2 regions of the Pseudogracilibacillus sp. SO30301A genome follow, and region 1 is predicted to be linked to the other one. Evidence: riboswitches for the same ligand, from Rfam matches in the RefSeq annotation. Region 1 holds a riboswitch; the other holds the start of a gene.
The links. Region 1 has a riboswitch for FMN ahead of SPD89_RS04685 (ECF transporter S component). Riboswitches for the same ligand answer to the same signal wherever they lie in the genome.

Region 1 (8,097 bases):
ATATGCATTTTTAAGTAAGTTAAAGTCTGCTAAAGGTGCATAATCAATTCCTCCAAAAACGAGTCGATTGACTTGTGAATCAGTCGTCGCTCCTTGTGCAAGGATAATATCACGTACATTAATATTTTCATGCATAGCACCACAAGTACCTACACGAATTAGCTTTTTAACATCATATTCTGAAATCAATTCATTAACATAAATAGATATGGATGGAACGCCCATTCCTGACCCTTGGACAGAAATTCGTTCCCCTTTATACGTACCTGTAAATCCATACATTCCCCTTACATCATTATATTGAATAACATTTTCAAAATAATTTTCGGCAATAAATTTTGCTCTCAGTGGATCCCCTGGTAATAAAATTGTTTCTGCAATTTCTCCTTTTTTTGCGCCAATATGTATACTCATCTTATTTCGCTCCTTTATAATGATTCTTGAAAAATTTTATTATAATAGTGTTCTTCCAAGTCTTGAATTCTTGATAGAGATAATCGCCCGAATTCAGAGTTTTCATCCTTTAATTTCTGTTTAATCGTATTCAGAGCATTTTTTAGAGAGTTTGCGTAGTCTGGTACTTCACCTTCAAAGATCTCTGTATCCCTTTTTCGAGCATTCATTTTTTCGTTAAATGCAAGTGCTTTTCTTTCATGAAAAGCAACACCCTCAACTTGACCGGGGTTATGAAGATCCCCTTGTGCAGGATGCTCCAATACAGCTAAAATTTTTACTAATAGAAAATTCCGTCTATCTTCCAATACTTCCCCTATATATGTTCCGGAATTATATCGTGTTTTAACAATATCCCCAATCTTAATCGTTTGCACATTAACTCCTCCTTCGTTAAAACAGTTGTTATTCTTATTGTGGCAAAAATATAATAGTATGTCTAACTTATACTATCCTTTTTTCATTACTTGATTTTTGTCTAGTGATAACAATCATAAGAAAATGATAAAGGGTTACTAATTTGGTTATTGTTCATATTTTCGCGTTTTTTGAAAATACTAAACCAACACTTTTGGAGGAGAGTGTCTAACAATTTAAAAAGGATTGATCCAATGGAGTTTCCAATCATACATATAAACTATTGGGATGGTGTAATTGCTGTTCCTTTAATTGTTATACGCAATTATTTAAAATTTTTCCTATTCCAGACTATACTTTCCTACACTACGTTTATACTCGGCTTTTCAATTTCCATCTTTTATAGTCATCGTCATAATCTGTACGCTGGAATATTTATGGACGGATTTTATAGTAGCTACCGCTGTCGGTACTTACTCCGCCATAAAGACGTCTTGGATTGCTTATAAAGAATAGGTGGAAAGAGAAGAAAAAACAATAACTGCTATATTTAAGTATCGCAAATCTTAAAAACGAATATGGCAAAACAATTACAATTTATCGAATAATATCTAGTTCCTTTTTATTGCAAGAGCAGATTTGGTATAATGTTAAAAAAGGAAGTGATACGAAATGGATATGATGTTTTTATATTTTCCGGAAGATAAATCAGAATATATTCCTGCGTTTATTATGCTCGTGATCTTTATGATCGGTGCAACCGCAACGATGTATTTATTTTATAAAAAATCAAAGAAAGAAGAAAAAATTATAGAAGAAAAATATGAACTTAACAAGTATTATACTAACAATGACGAAACCTCCAACGAGAAATAAATATCCTCGGTGAGAGGTTTTTTAATTGCTCAAATATGACACTAGGATTAGTAAATATTTAGAAATCGCATATACTAAAAACTCCTAATGAAGATTCGACAAAAGGAGTATTCCAAATGCGCTATTTTTTTATCGTTATTAGTATATGTTTCTTATCTGCATGTCAATTGACACAACAGCCTAAAACATCTCAAACGGTTGACATGTACAATAGGGATGGAGACATGGTTGGAAGGGCTACATTATCCGAGGATCCAAAAGGTGTTAAAATTAAAGTGACGCTTGAAGGATTAACACCTGGTTTCCATGGTATTCATATACATGAAATTGGAAAATGTGAAGCTCCCGATTTTAAAAGTGCAGGAAATCATCTTAATCCTGAAAAAAAGAAACATGGCTTATTACATCCAGAAGGACCACATCTTGGAGATTTACCTAATGTAGAAGCAGATAGTAGCGGAAAAGTAGATACAGAGCTGACTGTGAATGATGCGACGTTATTAAAGGAAAAGAATTCATTAACCGAACGTGGTGGCACCTCCCTTGTAATAACGGCTGAAGCGGATGATGGGATGTCTCAAATTAGTGGAAACTCCGGTGAACGGATAATCTGTGGTGAAATTAAAGGTGAAAAAGGTGGAACAGATAATCAAGAGCCGACAGATCCGACTGAAAAGGAAAAGAAAAAGTAACGTCATGGGAACGTCACTTTTTAGATAGTTGATTTACTGCATCAACGATTCTATTTATACCTTCTTTTAATGTTTCCTTTGGACAAGCAATATTGATTCGCATAAATTGTTCTCCATCTTTACCGTATGCGGAACCTGGATTAAGACCAACTTTTGCTTCTTCAATCATAAATTTCTGTAAAGATTTATCGTCAAACTGCAGTTTATGGCAGTCTACCCATAATAGATAAGTTGCTTCTAAATCAACAACTTTTAATACTCCATTCGTATTTTTTTCCAAGGTCGATTTTACAAATTTTTTATTATCCTCTATTACTTCCATTAATTCATTTAGCCAGTCTGCTCCGTGTTTATAAGCCGCTTCTAAAGCGATAATACCCATCGTATTTAACATACTGAAACCTTGTTGAGCAAGCTTTTTATCGAGAAGTAAACGTTTATTAGTATCTGATGTTATAATAAAGGATGCTTGTAGTCCGGCCAAATTAAATGTTTTCGTTGGGGACATAAAGGTAATAGTTTGTTTAGCGATTTCATCCGATAATGATGCTATTGGGGTATGCGTATAATCTTTAAATACTAAGTCAGCATGAATTTCGTCTGCGAATATTAAAACATTGTATTTTAAACATAATCTAGCCATCTCAAGCAATTCATCGTTTGTCCAAACTCGGCCAACAGGGTTATGCGGAGAACAGAGTATAAATGCTTTTACACCTTGCTGTAATTTCTCTTCAAAGTTATTAAAGTCTATTTCATATTTCTCTCCATTGTATTTAAGCGAATTTTCGATGACCTCACGTTTTCCATTTCTAATAATATTAAAAAAAGGAGTATAGACTGGAGTTTGTAATAAGATTTTATCGTTTTCATCTGTAAAAGTTTGAATGGCAGTATGTAAACTTGTAATTACTCCAGGACTAAAGGATAGCCATCTTTCTTTAATATCCCAGTCATGTTTATAATTCACCCAATTAACAATACTTTTTTTAATATCATCATTAATAATGGTATAACCATAAATTCCATGTTCAGCACGTTCTTTTAAAGCATCATTTACCGCTTTTGGCGCTTTAAAATCCATATCTGCAACCCACATTGGCAAAACGTCATCTGTATTAAAAACCGTCTGAATATGATCCCATTTGTAGGAATGTGTATTTTTCCGATTGTAAACAGTTTGAAAATCAGCCATTTTATTTTCCTCCTTATATCTTTCTATTTATTTTTTATTATAAAGAAGTAATTGGAAAAAAACGAATAATGCGGTTTTAGAACAAAAAAAGAGCAAAGCGATTATACGCTTTGCCTACAGGGGGAATACGAGAAAGTCTTACACTACTAAGTATACCCACGTAAAAATATTTTAAACAAAAAAAATAAATTTTTTAAAAAAGTTTTTAAAGTTTTTAAAATGTTTCAATGATCAAGGTTAATTTTGAAAGAGTTCCTTAAAATAGTTGGCTGCGCACTGCTCGCTCCATTGAAGAAATTGTTGTTATTGAACAAAATCCATAAACTGTGACGTTAGGCTCTGCTTATTAATAAATCGATACGGATCGACTCGACATCTTGGAAAAAGATTCGCCGTTTTTTATGACTCTTATCCAAAACGGTCACGATTAATATTGAAACATGCCCATTTTCCATGACTCTTACCCAAAACGGTCACAATTAATACCGAAACATGCCCTTTTTTTATGACCCTTATCCAAAACGGTCACGATTAATATTGAAACATGCCCATTTTTTATAACTCTTACTCAAAACGGTCACGATTAATACCGAAACATGCCCTTTTTTTATGACTCTTACCCAAAACGGTCACGATTAATACCGAAACATGCCCATTTTCCATGACTCTTACCCAAAACGGTCATGATTAATACCGAAACATGCCCTTTTTTTATGACCCTTACCCAAAACGGTCACGATTAATATCGAAACTACCCATCTTGCAGATCGACTCGACATCTTAGATCTGGACTCTGCATGTTGTTAATCGACTCACATTCCGGAGCGGAGGTAGAGCCCCAACGGTGATAAATCGTTACGTCACAGTATCCTTCAACTGTGAAGATTTAACAGCCGATAGGTAAATGCAACTATCTGTTATTAAGGGAGTGTTTTTTTAATGTCTTCGTAAACATAATTCCAAAACTTTTCATCATTTCGGAAAGTGTCACCTATCGCATCAACATATTTTTTAAAAGCTTCTTTGTAACCTGGTGCGTCTTTTTCTGGCATTCCTGTTTTAAGCTCTTCAACAAAAGTAGCAATTTCTGGTGCCATAGGTCCCCATTTGGTTACTTCATTTCCGTCTTCGTCAATAAAAATTATAATCGGTATATATCTTTTTTCATTGGTTAAATAGTTATCCATAAGTTCTAAATGTTCATCACGTGGTAAAATGCGTACCGCAATATTAGCAGTTTCTGCAATACGTAACAGGATTGGTACGTCTAACATACAATGACCACACCATACTTCGGCTAGGACTACTACTCGTAAATGAGATTTGCTTTTAAGTAATGATTTATCCTGTTCTGGAACTTTAAAATTATTGTAGATTTTCATAAAAGAATCACGATGTTGATCAAGAGCGGCCATATATTCCTCTTTCTCAATCCCTTTATCGAACCAATCATTTAGATTCATGAACATATCGTCTCCTTTTTTTTATTCATTCATTTATTATTTATAGTGTACTAAAAAGATATGAAAACGTAAATATTAGTCACTTTTTTAAAGGATGTTTATATCATACGATAGTTTAAAATCTTGATTCTTGGAGGAATCAGATATAGTTTTAATTCAGTGGTCAACATGTTGACCGATTGTTGACCATTGAACATAAAGTAGCGAATGAATAAAAACAAGAACCTTATATATTTGCAATTCTAACGTACTTAAGCTATATTAAACATACAATAACATATCGATTCCATTTTCGGGGCAGGGTGAAATTCCCGACCGACGGTAAATAGTAGAATGCTACTAAAGCCCGTGACCTGTTATATTAAGATATGACAGCTGATTTGGTGAAAATCCAAAGCCGACAGTTACAGTCTGGATGGGAGAAGATGAAGCTAATATAGTACAATTTATAATTGTGCTTAATTTCCATACGATAAAAATGCCCTAAAACTAATTTGTTTTAGGGTTTTATTTATTGTAAGTGAAATAATTAGCTTATCCTTCATCAAATGTTTATGGATCGATATAGATGAAGGAGGAGAAAGATGATGCAGATTGATAATCGCTCATCAAAACTAGTTAAACTTGTTGTTTTAGCTTTACTTGCAACTGTATCACTTGTATTATTTTTTATTAGTTTTCCATTACCTTTGTTACCACCTTATTTAAAGGTAGACTTCAGTGATGTTCCAGCATTGATTGCGGGGCTCATATTCTCACCGCTTGCAGGAGTTTTAGTAGTATTCATGAAAAATGCACTTTACTTTGTCGCTTCTGGCGCAACAGACCCCATTGGAGTTACAGCTAATTTTATTGCAGGAACGCTTTATATTTTACCGGTAGCTTATTTGTACCATAGATATCGTGGGGTAAAAAGTGTCATTTCTGGTCTCGTAATTGGAACGATAGCAATGGCGGTTATTATGAGTGTACTTAACTATTTACTTATACTCCCGGCATATGCTTGGTTAATGGGATGGGAAATGAATGATACAATTAAATGGGCGTCTGTAGTTGGTGGTGTATTGCCATTTAATTTTGTAAAAGGGCTTATTGTTAGTATGTTATTTGTACCTGTATTTATAAAATTAAAACAATGGATTGAACAAAAACAAATAAAAGTTGCTAGTTAAGACAAGGCGAAAGGATCTTTTAGGCTAAGAGTTTACGTCTTGGGACTGGAACTGCGCTTACTCGTCCCATCGAAGAGCATTTGCACTTTCGTTCGCCCCACTGTAAAGATTTTTGTCGCAACACCCAGGACTGCGTTAAAAGTTCGCCCACCGCAAAGATTTGTTATGCGTCGTAGCCGACGTATGAAGGTGAAAAAAATTGCGTTACAGCAGCTTTAACGCTGCAGCTAGACGCAGCTACTATTTTAAAAGTTAGAACAGTAAAAAAACATCCCGTTAAACGATGTTAATCAATCGTTCAACGGGATGTTTCTATCTTAAATGTAAACTTATTTTCTTTTTTAAAAGAACCATTGTTATATGTTCGTTCAATAAATGTGACATGATTATCTTTCGTAATGAGTATAACTGTTGAAGCTCTTGTACCATAATTCTCTGTTTTAATAAATACTGGTGATAGCTGTCTTTCAAGTTCTAGACCGACTCCAGTTTCAGGCAATAAGTCATCTTCAGCGATTTCACGATCATGTAATTGTAAAAATATTTCTTCTACATCAATATTTTCAGTGTTTCGTACATATTCTTGCAAATTTGTTCGTGCTTTACTTACTTTTGGCCAAAGTGTATTCATTAAGTGATTACTAATTGAATGAGTTCCTGGATCCACCTTAACTATTTTGTTTTGTCTGTTTCCGTAATAATAAAGTTCATCCGGTGTTCCGACCAACACATTAAACCCATTATACTGATCACTATTTTTATCAAGCGCTTTAAGAAATTCGGGAGCTTTTTTAGTACTTGTAAGAAAAGAAGTAATAATTTCTCCACGTGATTTTTTATCTATTGTTTCGCTTTTTGGATCTCGATAATTTGTAAGGGCTGCAAATCTGCCATCTTTTGAAATTCCAAGCCATGTCCCGAGCGCCTTTAAATCTCGTCCAGCTAAGATGTTCGGTTTATCTTCCCAAAAATGGGCTGCTTTTGTTTGGCGTTCGTAAAACTCATCCCTATTTGCGGCAACAATTAATTTATATTCGTGATGGTCTTGGAAATGGAAACTGATAATACACATGCCGATCCCTTCCTTCTTGAACGATTGCTTTTACCTTCTCTTAACTACTCCAAGTGTGCAACGGGAAACACAAATTAACTTATCATTTTCATCTTTTATTTTAACATCCCATACCATTGTTGTTCTGCCAATATGAAGTGGCGTAGCAATTGCAATAACCGATCCTGTTTGTTTGCTACGTATATGGTTTGCGTTAATTTCCATTCCAAATATAGCTTCTTTTTCTTGATCAATATTCAAAAAACCACCTATACTAGCAACTGTTTCTGCTAGTAGGACGCTCGCTCCGCCGTGCAAAAAACCTGCCGGCTGATGTGTTCGCTCATCTACCGGCATCGTCATCACTACTTTGTCTTTATCTAATAGCACTGTTTCAATTCCTAAAGCTTCCATTAATTGATTGTTCATTTTCTATCCTCCACCTAGGTTTAAAATAATTTGCCTAAAATTAAAGAAATACCTAACAAGAAACCATATATCGAGTTTGTTTTACCAGTTGCAACCATGGCAGGCATCATTTCAAGCGGCTTTGTTTTACCAATAAACCCGCTAATAACATCAACGGCTTTTTTGAGGCTAAGGAAAGTAATTAATGACCAAATAGGCAATATACCTGTTAAAATAAGACTAGCTGTAATTGCATAAGCGACAAAGAACATTGTTGCTAAAAAAATAATGGCATTTTTTCGACCAATTAAAATAGCAATTGTTTTTCGACCACTTTTTTTATCGCCATCTAAATCGCGAATATTGTTAGACAACATTATAGCTCCAATAAAAATGGCTACAGGGATAGAAACAAAAATAATATCTTTTG
Region 2 (8,097 bases), on a different contig from region 1:
TACCGAAAAAGGTTTAGTGAATACGTTAGAAAAAATCCAGGAAGGCATGACTGAATTACAAATTAAAGCAGAATTAGAATACCAATTAATGTTACTTGGACCTGATGGAATCGCATTCGAAACAATTGTGTTAAGTGGCGAAAATTCAGCCTTTCCCCATGGAGTTTCTGGAAACCGCAAGATTCAACGGGGAGATTTTTTACTTTTTGACTTTGGAGTAACGGTAAATGGCTATCATTCTGATCTAACAAGAACTTTTATCGTGGGTGAAGGGTCACAAGAGCAAATAGACATATATAATACAGTTTGTCGAGCGAATGAATTAGCAATTAAGTCGGTTAAAGCTGGGGAGCCTCTAAAAGTAATTGACCTAGCGGCGAGAAATTACATAACTCGAAAACATTATGGAGCGTATTTCACGCATCGAATTGGTCATGGACTCGGACTGGAAGTGCATGAATCACCATCCGTACATAAAGAAAATGAAGATAAGATTGAAGCCGGGCTCTTGTTTACAATAGAACCGGGAATTTATATACCAACAGTTGGAGGTGTACGTATTGAAGATAACATATACGTCAATGATGATGGAGAAGTGGAAGTATTAAGTTCATTTAGAAAAGCATTAACGTATATTTCAGTATAAATGTGGAGGTAATAAAATGATAGAGTTTAGTGATTTTCAAAAAGTAGATATGCGAATTGGCACAGTTATAAAAGCAGAAGATTTTCCAGAAGCGAGGAAGCCGGCAATCAAGCTTGAAATTGACTTTGGTGAGTTAGGAGTCAAACAATCTTCTGCACAATTAACGAAGCGATATGAACCCGAGCAATTAATTGGACGTCAAGTTGTGGCGGTAGTGAATTTTCCACCGATGCGGATTGCCGGATATAAATCGGAAGTATTGGTTCTAGGTGGAATGCCAAGCGAAGGAGATGTTATTTTATTATCTCCCGATGATACGGTCGAAAATGGAACTAAGATTGGTTAATGACTGATAATTAAGAATCTATAATCAAATTCTTTTTCAAGTGATAATCTTTTGTGGTACGATGAAAAAATAGGAGGGGATAGAATGGCAACAATAAAAAAAGGTGATCATAAATTTTACGTTGGTGAAAATGAGCAGAAACCACTGGCAGAGATTACATTTAAAACAAAAGATGATCATACAATTATAGCGGATCATACGTATGTATCGGATGAACTTCGTGGGCAAGGAATGGCAGGTAAGTTATTGGAAGTGCTTATAGACTATGCTCGGGAGGAAAATAAAAAAATTGTCCCTGTCTGTTCTTATGTCCAAAGTAAGATGGAAAAAACCCCCGAGTATCATGATTTTATTTCTGAATAATATAACTGAAGTTCCCTAGTGAATAATAGATTTGCTGGGGTATTTTTATGCTTTTTAAAGAACTTTCCCTCTATACATCTAGTTTTTATCCAGAATTCCCGGATTGCGGAATGAGAAACTTCGAAACCCCACGTAAATACCGGAAAGTTTCATCGTCACAAATTTCTATAATGTAACGATGGATTATGAACAAATTTAAGTCAAGACCTTGATATTACAGCATTTTCAAATTGACCTCGTTATAAATTCCGGGAACCTAGGTTTTATATGACAATATTGTGTCATGAGTTCATTTTCATCAAATTTTCATATTAGTACTTTATAATGTAGGAAGAGCTTAATTTGGAGGAACAGGAATGCCATCAACTACAATGATGATGTCGATAGGGATATTAGTTATTAGCTTTATATTAGGCATCCTATTTTATCTTTTAATAACAAATGAAGATAAGGAAAGGAAAAAGAAGCATGCAGAAAATATATTATCGCTATTAATTAATTTTATCCTTTATATTTGGATCGGAAAAGTAGTCATACATATGAACTTATTCGTGCAAGATCCTTTAGCGGTTTTAGCATATCCAAGTGATTCTAGAGCTTTTTATATTGCATCTGTATTAATCATGGTCAATATTTATTATCTAACAACAAAAAAAGGACTAGATGCTCGCCACTTGTTTAACACGTTTGTACCAGTATTCATTGCGACATCCTTTATATTTGAATTTACTCAGCTTGTCATTTATAAACATGACAATTTATTGCCGATATTATTTCTTTGGATGCTCCTATTAATAGGCTATGTTTTCGTGTATGGTAAATGGGCGAACACTCTAGTGAATGTTATTTTTGCTACAGCTTCATTGATCATTTTATTTATATTGACCTTGCTAAAAGATACGGTGACTTTTTTTGGCTACATGATTTCTCCATTTTATTTTATAAGTTTATTGATTCTAGTTTTTATTATCATTGTGTATAGTAATAGAAGGAAGGTGTCTTAATGGGCGGTATTGAAACAGATACACTTTTAATAGTCGGTATGTTGTTAGCCCTAGGAGCAGGTGCATTGTCTTTTTTATCTCCTTGTGTATTGCCGATATTTCCGGCATACTTGTCATATATTACTGGAATTAGTGTAAAAGAATTACAAGGAGCTCAAGATAGGAGAATGCGAAGTGCTTTATTAACCCATTCTCTATTTTTTTTAGCCGGTGTTTCGCTCGTTTTTATTAGTTTAGGTGTAGGAGCTTCCTTTTTGGGGCAATGGATTCAACATTTGTTATCAGGTGATTCAGGTCTATTCATCCAACGAATAGCTGGAATATTTATTATTGTGATGGGGCTGTTTGTAGCCGGTTGGATCAATATCAATTTTTTAATGAAAGAAAAACGAATGCAATACAAAAAAACAAATGTCAGTTATCTTGGTACATTTTTCGTAGGTACAGGATTTGCAGCGGGTTGGACCCCATGTATTGGACCAATTTTTGGATCAATCTTGCTACTAGCGGCTAGCAATCCTGGACAAGGCATTTTTTATACAATCTTGTATGTGATTGGATTTGCACTTCCTTTTTTATTGTTAAGTTTTTTTCTTGGTCGAACAAAATGGATTGTTCAAAAGAGCCAAGGTATTATGAGAGTTGGCGGAGTCATTATGATTGTAATGGGAATTGTGTTATTTACTGGTCTGATGCCACGTATTACAGAGTTTTTGCTTGATTTAGTAGATGGAACTTGGTTTTCAAGACTTGGTTAAATTGGAGGAATACAAATGAAAAAATGGATTATAATCGTGGTGGTAGTAGGTTTATTAGGGTGGGCAGTTTATGATTTTGCAATAAATAAAGAGACAACACAAGAACTGGATCCAGATGTGGGACTTGAAAAAGGCAATCTTGCCCCAGATTTTGAGTTAGAAACAATTGACGGGGAAACAGTTAAATTGTCTGATTTTCGTGGGGAAAAAGTAATGTTGAATTTTTGGGCAACTTGGTGTCCTCCATGTCGTGCTGAAATGCCAGATATGCAAAAGTTTCATGAAGAACATGACGAAGGGGTTATTTTAGCTGTTAATTTAACTGAAACAGAAAATAGCCCAAGAAATGTGGTCAAATTTCTTGAAGAATATGGAATTTCTTTTACAGTTTTGGAGGACAAAAATACAACAGTAGGTAATATTTATAGAGCTCAATCCTTGCCAACTTCTTATTTAATTAATTCAGAAGGAAAAATTCATAATATTGCTGTTGGTCCACTTAATTATGAACTGATGGTTCAAGAATTTGAAAAAATGGATTAATCCATGAGGTGTTTATAATGAAAGAACCAATTTTGGTCGTTGAAGATGATGTCATGATCCGCAATTTAATCACAATTTACTTGAATAAAAATGGTTATGACGTTTTAGAAGCGGAGGATGGTGAACGTGCAAAAGAACTCTTTTTGAAGCATCATCCTTGTTTAATTGTTTTAGATTTAATGTTACCCAAAATTAGCGGTGAAGTGTTTTGTAAATGGGTACGAAAAGACATGAATAATAATGATGTATCAATTATTATGTTATCTGCAAAATCACAAATTGGTGATAAAATAAATGGACTTCAGATTGGAGCAGATAATTATATTACCAAGCCGTTTAATCCTGATGAACTTGTCGCACATGTAGAGGCAATGCTGAGGCGTACAGGGATGATGTGTCAAAAAATAACGTACGACGGATTATGTATTATGCCACGTAAGCGGGAAGTACTCCTTTACGATAAATCGATTCATTTAACGAAACATGAATTTGAATTATTATATTTGTTAATGTCCCATCCAAATACAGTTTTTACAAGAGAACGATTAGTAAATGAACTGTATGCTTATGATGAACAAGATATTTTAGATCGTACGATTGATGCCCATATTAAAAAGTTGCGAGAAAAAATTGAGGCAGTGCCTTCTAAACCGAGACGAATACGAACGATAAGAGGAATGGGGTATAAGTTTGTCAATTAGTAAAATTTTACAAGCTATTATTCCAAAAGGATTTTTATGGCGGCTAACAAGTGTAAATATCATTGTTGTAGCTGGGACAATTGTACTTTCTGGATTAGCAATTTACCATACTGCTTGTTTTTTAGTTGACGGAATTGGTAACTTTTCAGTAACTCGGCAACAGCAATTCAATACAACTTTATTTCAGTATGTATTTCTTTTTGCGATCATTGCTGTGTTTACTAGTAGCATTATCCACTTTTATTTGACAAAAAAACTAATTGATCCTGTAAATAATTTAATTGAATCTACAAAGATTTTAAATCAAGGCTCTTATCCAGAACGGCTCCCCGTTTCCTCTAAAGACGAAATCGGTCAGTTAACTAAGCAATATAATGAACTAATCCAACAACTTCAAGAAAATGAACAATATCGAAAAAAATTAGTTGCTGATATTTCTCATGAACTTAGAACGCCAATCGCTAATTTAACAGGTTATCTTCATGCCCTTAAATCTGGTGATATTGAAGCAAACCCGCAATTATTTGAATCTTTACATGGGCAAGCAGTACAATTATCAATTCTTATGGAACAAATGGATTCTCTTACGGTGTGGAATGGGGTAGGAAACGAAAAAATCATGCTAAAAAAAGAGGTGCAAATAAAATCTGTTATTGAGGAAAGTGTTCAAATGTTCACCTGGAAATTAGCAGAAAAAGATCTTAACGTAACGATAAATGTAGAAGAAGCGGTAGTATTCATTCATAAGGAAGGAATACGACAAGTATTAAATAATTTAATCGATAATGCGATACGGTACTATAAAGGTAATGGACCGATTATTATTCGGGGGATAAAACGTGATAATTATTATCAGTTTATTGTAGAAAATCCTGGTGATCAAATTGAAAAAGAACAACAAGATCAATTGTTCAACCGCTTTTATCGTGTGGAGAAATCTCGTAATCGAGAAACGGGTGGTACCGGTTTAGGGCTGGCTATTGCGAAAGAAATAATTGAAAACCATGGCGGACGGATAGAAGTTCGTTCAGAATGTGGGAATAACACTTTTTCATTTACTATTCCAATTAAATAATAAGTGAAGGGCATTCCCCTTCAAATTGCAACTGCAATTAGTGGAGGGTTAACCTTCACGGTCTTGATTTTTGATGTATTCCTTAATTACGGATATAGGTGCTCCGCCGGAAGTTAAAATTAATTAACTCCAACTCCAAGAATAAGGTTTCCAATAATAAGCCTTAAGGAATTTTTCGAACTCCTTTCGAATGTATCTAGAGGTTATAGTTTTAAAACTATTAACTATATTAGCTAGATTAATTTGTGGTGGTGCATTAATAATATATGGTGATGATCCTCCTCACTGTTAATTTCTAAAATCTCACATTTCCATTTTGAAGCGATTTCTTCGAGTCGCTTTTTTATTTGGTTATGCTTCAGATGGCGCTGTCATTGGCAGAAAGCTTATGAACCAACCAATAGAAAAAGACCAACTGAAAGCTCTAACGAACAGATTGAGGAAACTCTTCCGAAAAGTAAAGGGACCCCTGGAAGTTGGATTAATTCAGATTCGACTACAAGCTCATCTGCAACAACCACATTTAAAGTAGGAGATCATGTTAAAATTAATTTAAGGGCAAAAAAATATGCAACCGGAGAAACAATCCCTACTTAGGTGAAAATAGATCTTTTACGATACAAAAAGTAGCTTCAGATCAGGTGTTATTAAAGAAAATTACTCTTGGGTAAAAAAGGTAGATATTATTAAATAAAGGTTCGAAATAGCAAACGGTTATGTTAAATCATTTGCTATTTCTTTTTTTGTATATTAAAGTTAATATTACAACTGCATACAAGTGATAACAAGTCTTCGGGGGTCGGGTGAAATTCCCAATCGACGGTGATTAAGGTTCATTCCTTACAGCCCGTGACCTGTGCTATATAGCATGGCTGATCTGGTGAAACTCCAGAGCCGACAGTTAAAGTCTGGATGGGAGAAGAATTGTTAAACGAGTGAATAAGACAGTAAAACGTGCTCTCTTTTTGTCTATTTATTTATCTTTTTGTTTTGGATAAATAAGTAAATAACAGTAGAGGTATGTTTATTTGGATACAGTTTTTTGTATACTTATTTGCTTATTTAATAATTTTGTAATGAAGCCTCTGAAGCAATTCAGGGGCTTTTTAGCATTTTTAAAAGGAGGGGATTAGGTTGTTGGAAGAAGAGTATATGCGTTTTGCAATACAATTAGCAAGTCAAATAAAAGGTCAAACAACCCCGAACCCGCCTGTTGGTGCAGTTGTTGTAAATGGTAATAGAATTGTTGGATTAGGTGCACATCTTTCATATGGAGAGGCTCATGCTGAAGTAATTGCGTTAGAAATGGCAGGAGAAAAGGCGGAAGGAGCTACCGTTTACGTTACGCTAGAGCCTTGCAGCCATTTTGGGAAAACACCGCCCTGTGCAGATTATGTAATAAAAAGAAAAGTACAGCGTGTTGTAATTGCTTGCGAAGATCCGAATGAAAAAGTAGCTGGTAAAGGAATAGAAAAATTAAAAGCAGCCGGGATAGATGTAAAAGTAGGTTGCTTGGAAGAAGAAGCAAAATCTTTGTATGACAAGTTTTTTCACTATATAACTACGAAACTTCCATATATTACAGTAAAGTCAGCGGTAAGCATAGATGGCAAAACAGCAACATCCACATTAGAAAGTAAATGGATTACCAATGAAGCTGCTCGTATAGATGCACATACTTATAGACATCAACATGATGCGATTTTAGTAGGAGTACATACAATAATGGAGGATAATCCAAGGTTAACTACTCGTATAAAAAGTGGAAGAAATCCAATTCGAATTATTTTGGATACACATTTACGAACTCCGATTGATGCGAATGTTGTGATAGATCAACACGCAGAGACTTGGATATTTGTCGGCAACCATGTATCTAGAGAACAAATCAATGAATTTACGAAATTAGGTATAACAATATTTCAAATGGAAAGTGACAATATTTCAATTGAAAAAGTACTTCAAAAATTAGGGGCTGAAAAAGTTACTTCACTTCTTGTTGAAGGTGGTGCAACGGTAAATAGTTCATTTTTAAAATCTAAGCATATTAACCAATTGATTATGTATATTTCACCGATTATTATTGGAGGAAATATGGCACCGGGAGCCTTTGGTGGTCAGGGGTTTAAAAGATTAGCAGATACCCTTAAATTACAAATAAAAGAGTTAAAGCAAATTGAAGGGCAAATTAAAATTGTGGCGCTTAAGGAGGAAAATGATGTTTACAGGAATCGTTGAAGAGATAGGATATATTGCGGAAATAACGGACGTATCAAAAGAAGCGGTTCAACTAACGATCGATGCAAGTCTCGTGCTAGAAGATGTAAAAGTTGGTGATAGTATTTCAGTTAACGGTATTTGTTTAACAGTAACAAATTTTAATAGAGAATATTTTCAAGTGGATGTCATGCCGGAAACAATTAATGCGACATCGTTAGCGAGTCTTGAAGTTGGCTCCGGTGTTAATCTGGAGCGTTCGCTCAGACCAACTGATCGAATGGGAGGGCATTTCGTCACCGGTCATGTTGATGGTGTCGGGAAAATTGAAAGAAAACAGTTACATCAAAATGCAGTTTACTATGATATTAGCATACCAGAATCAATTAAAAATTATTTTATTGTAAAAGGTTCGGTTGCAGTAGATGGAGTGAGCTTAACCAT

Region 2: linked by a shared signal. The riboswitch ahead of ribD (bifunctional diaminohydroxyphosphoribosylaminopyrimidine deaminase/5-amino-6-(5-phosphoribosylamino)uracil reductase RibD) and the one ahead of SPD89_RS04685 (ECF transporter S component) in region 1 are both predicted to bind FMN.

What each region holds. Positions count from the first base shown of each region.
Region 1 is NZ_JAXHDD010000005.1:96,206-104,302, forward strand. Features, by position in the region: gene deoD (purine-nucleoside phosphorylase) at 1-414, opposite strand, end outside; gene kapB (sporulation phosphorelay system protein KapB) at 429-830, opposite strand; gene SPD89_RS04665 (hypothetical protein) at 1,483-1,686, shown strand; gene SPD89_RS04670 (superoxide dismutase family protein) at 1,803-2,378, shown strand; gene SPD89_RS04675 (MalY/PatB family protein) at 2,392-3,573, opposite strand; gene SPD89_RS04680 (thioredoxin family protein) at 4,494-5,036, opposite strand; FMN riboswitch at 5,321-5,467, shown strand; gene SPD89_RS04685 (ECF transporter S component) at 5,621-6,208, shown strand; gene SPD89_RS04690 (NRDE family protein) at 6,507-7,280, opposite strand; gene SPD89_RS04695 (hotdog fold thioesterase) at 7,311-7,688, opposite strand; gene SPD89_RS04700 (1,4-dihydroxy-2-naphthoate polyprenyltransferase) at 7,709-8,097, opposite strand, start outside.
Region 2 is NZ_JAXHDD010000010.1:18,966-27,062, reverse strand. Features, by position in the region: gene SPD89_RS07285 (M24 family metallopeptidase) at 1-646, shown strand, start outside; gene csaA (chaperone CsaA) at 663-992, shown strand; gene SPD89_RS07275 (GNAT family N-acetyltransferase) at 1,077-1,355, shown strand; gene SPD89_RS07270 (hypothetical protein) at 1,712-2,359, shown strand; gene SPD89_RS07265 (cytochrome c biogenesis CcdA family protein) at 2,359-3,117, shown strand; gene SPD89_RS07260 (TlpA family protein disulfide reductase) at 3,133-3,660, shown strand; gene SPD89_RS07255 (response regulator transcription factor) at 3,678-4,361, shown strand; gene SPD89_RS07250 (sensor histidine kinase) at 4,351-5,436, shown strand; partial or broken gene tnpA (IS200/IS605 family transposase) at 5,560-5,783, opposite strand; FMN riboswitch at 6,221-6,364, shown strand; gene ribD (bifunctional diaminohydroxyphosphoribosylaminopyrimidine deaminase/5-amino-6-(5-phosphoribosylamino)uracil reductase RibD) at 6,571-7,674, shown strand; gene ribE (riboflavin synthase) at 7,655-8,097, shown strand, end outside.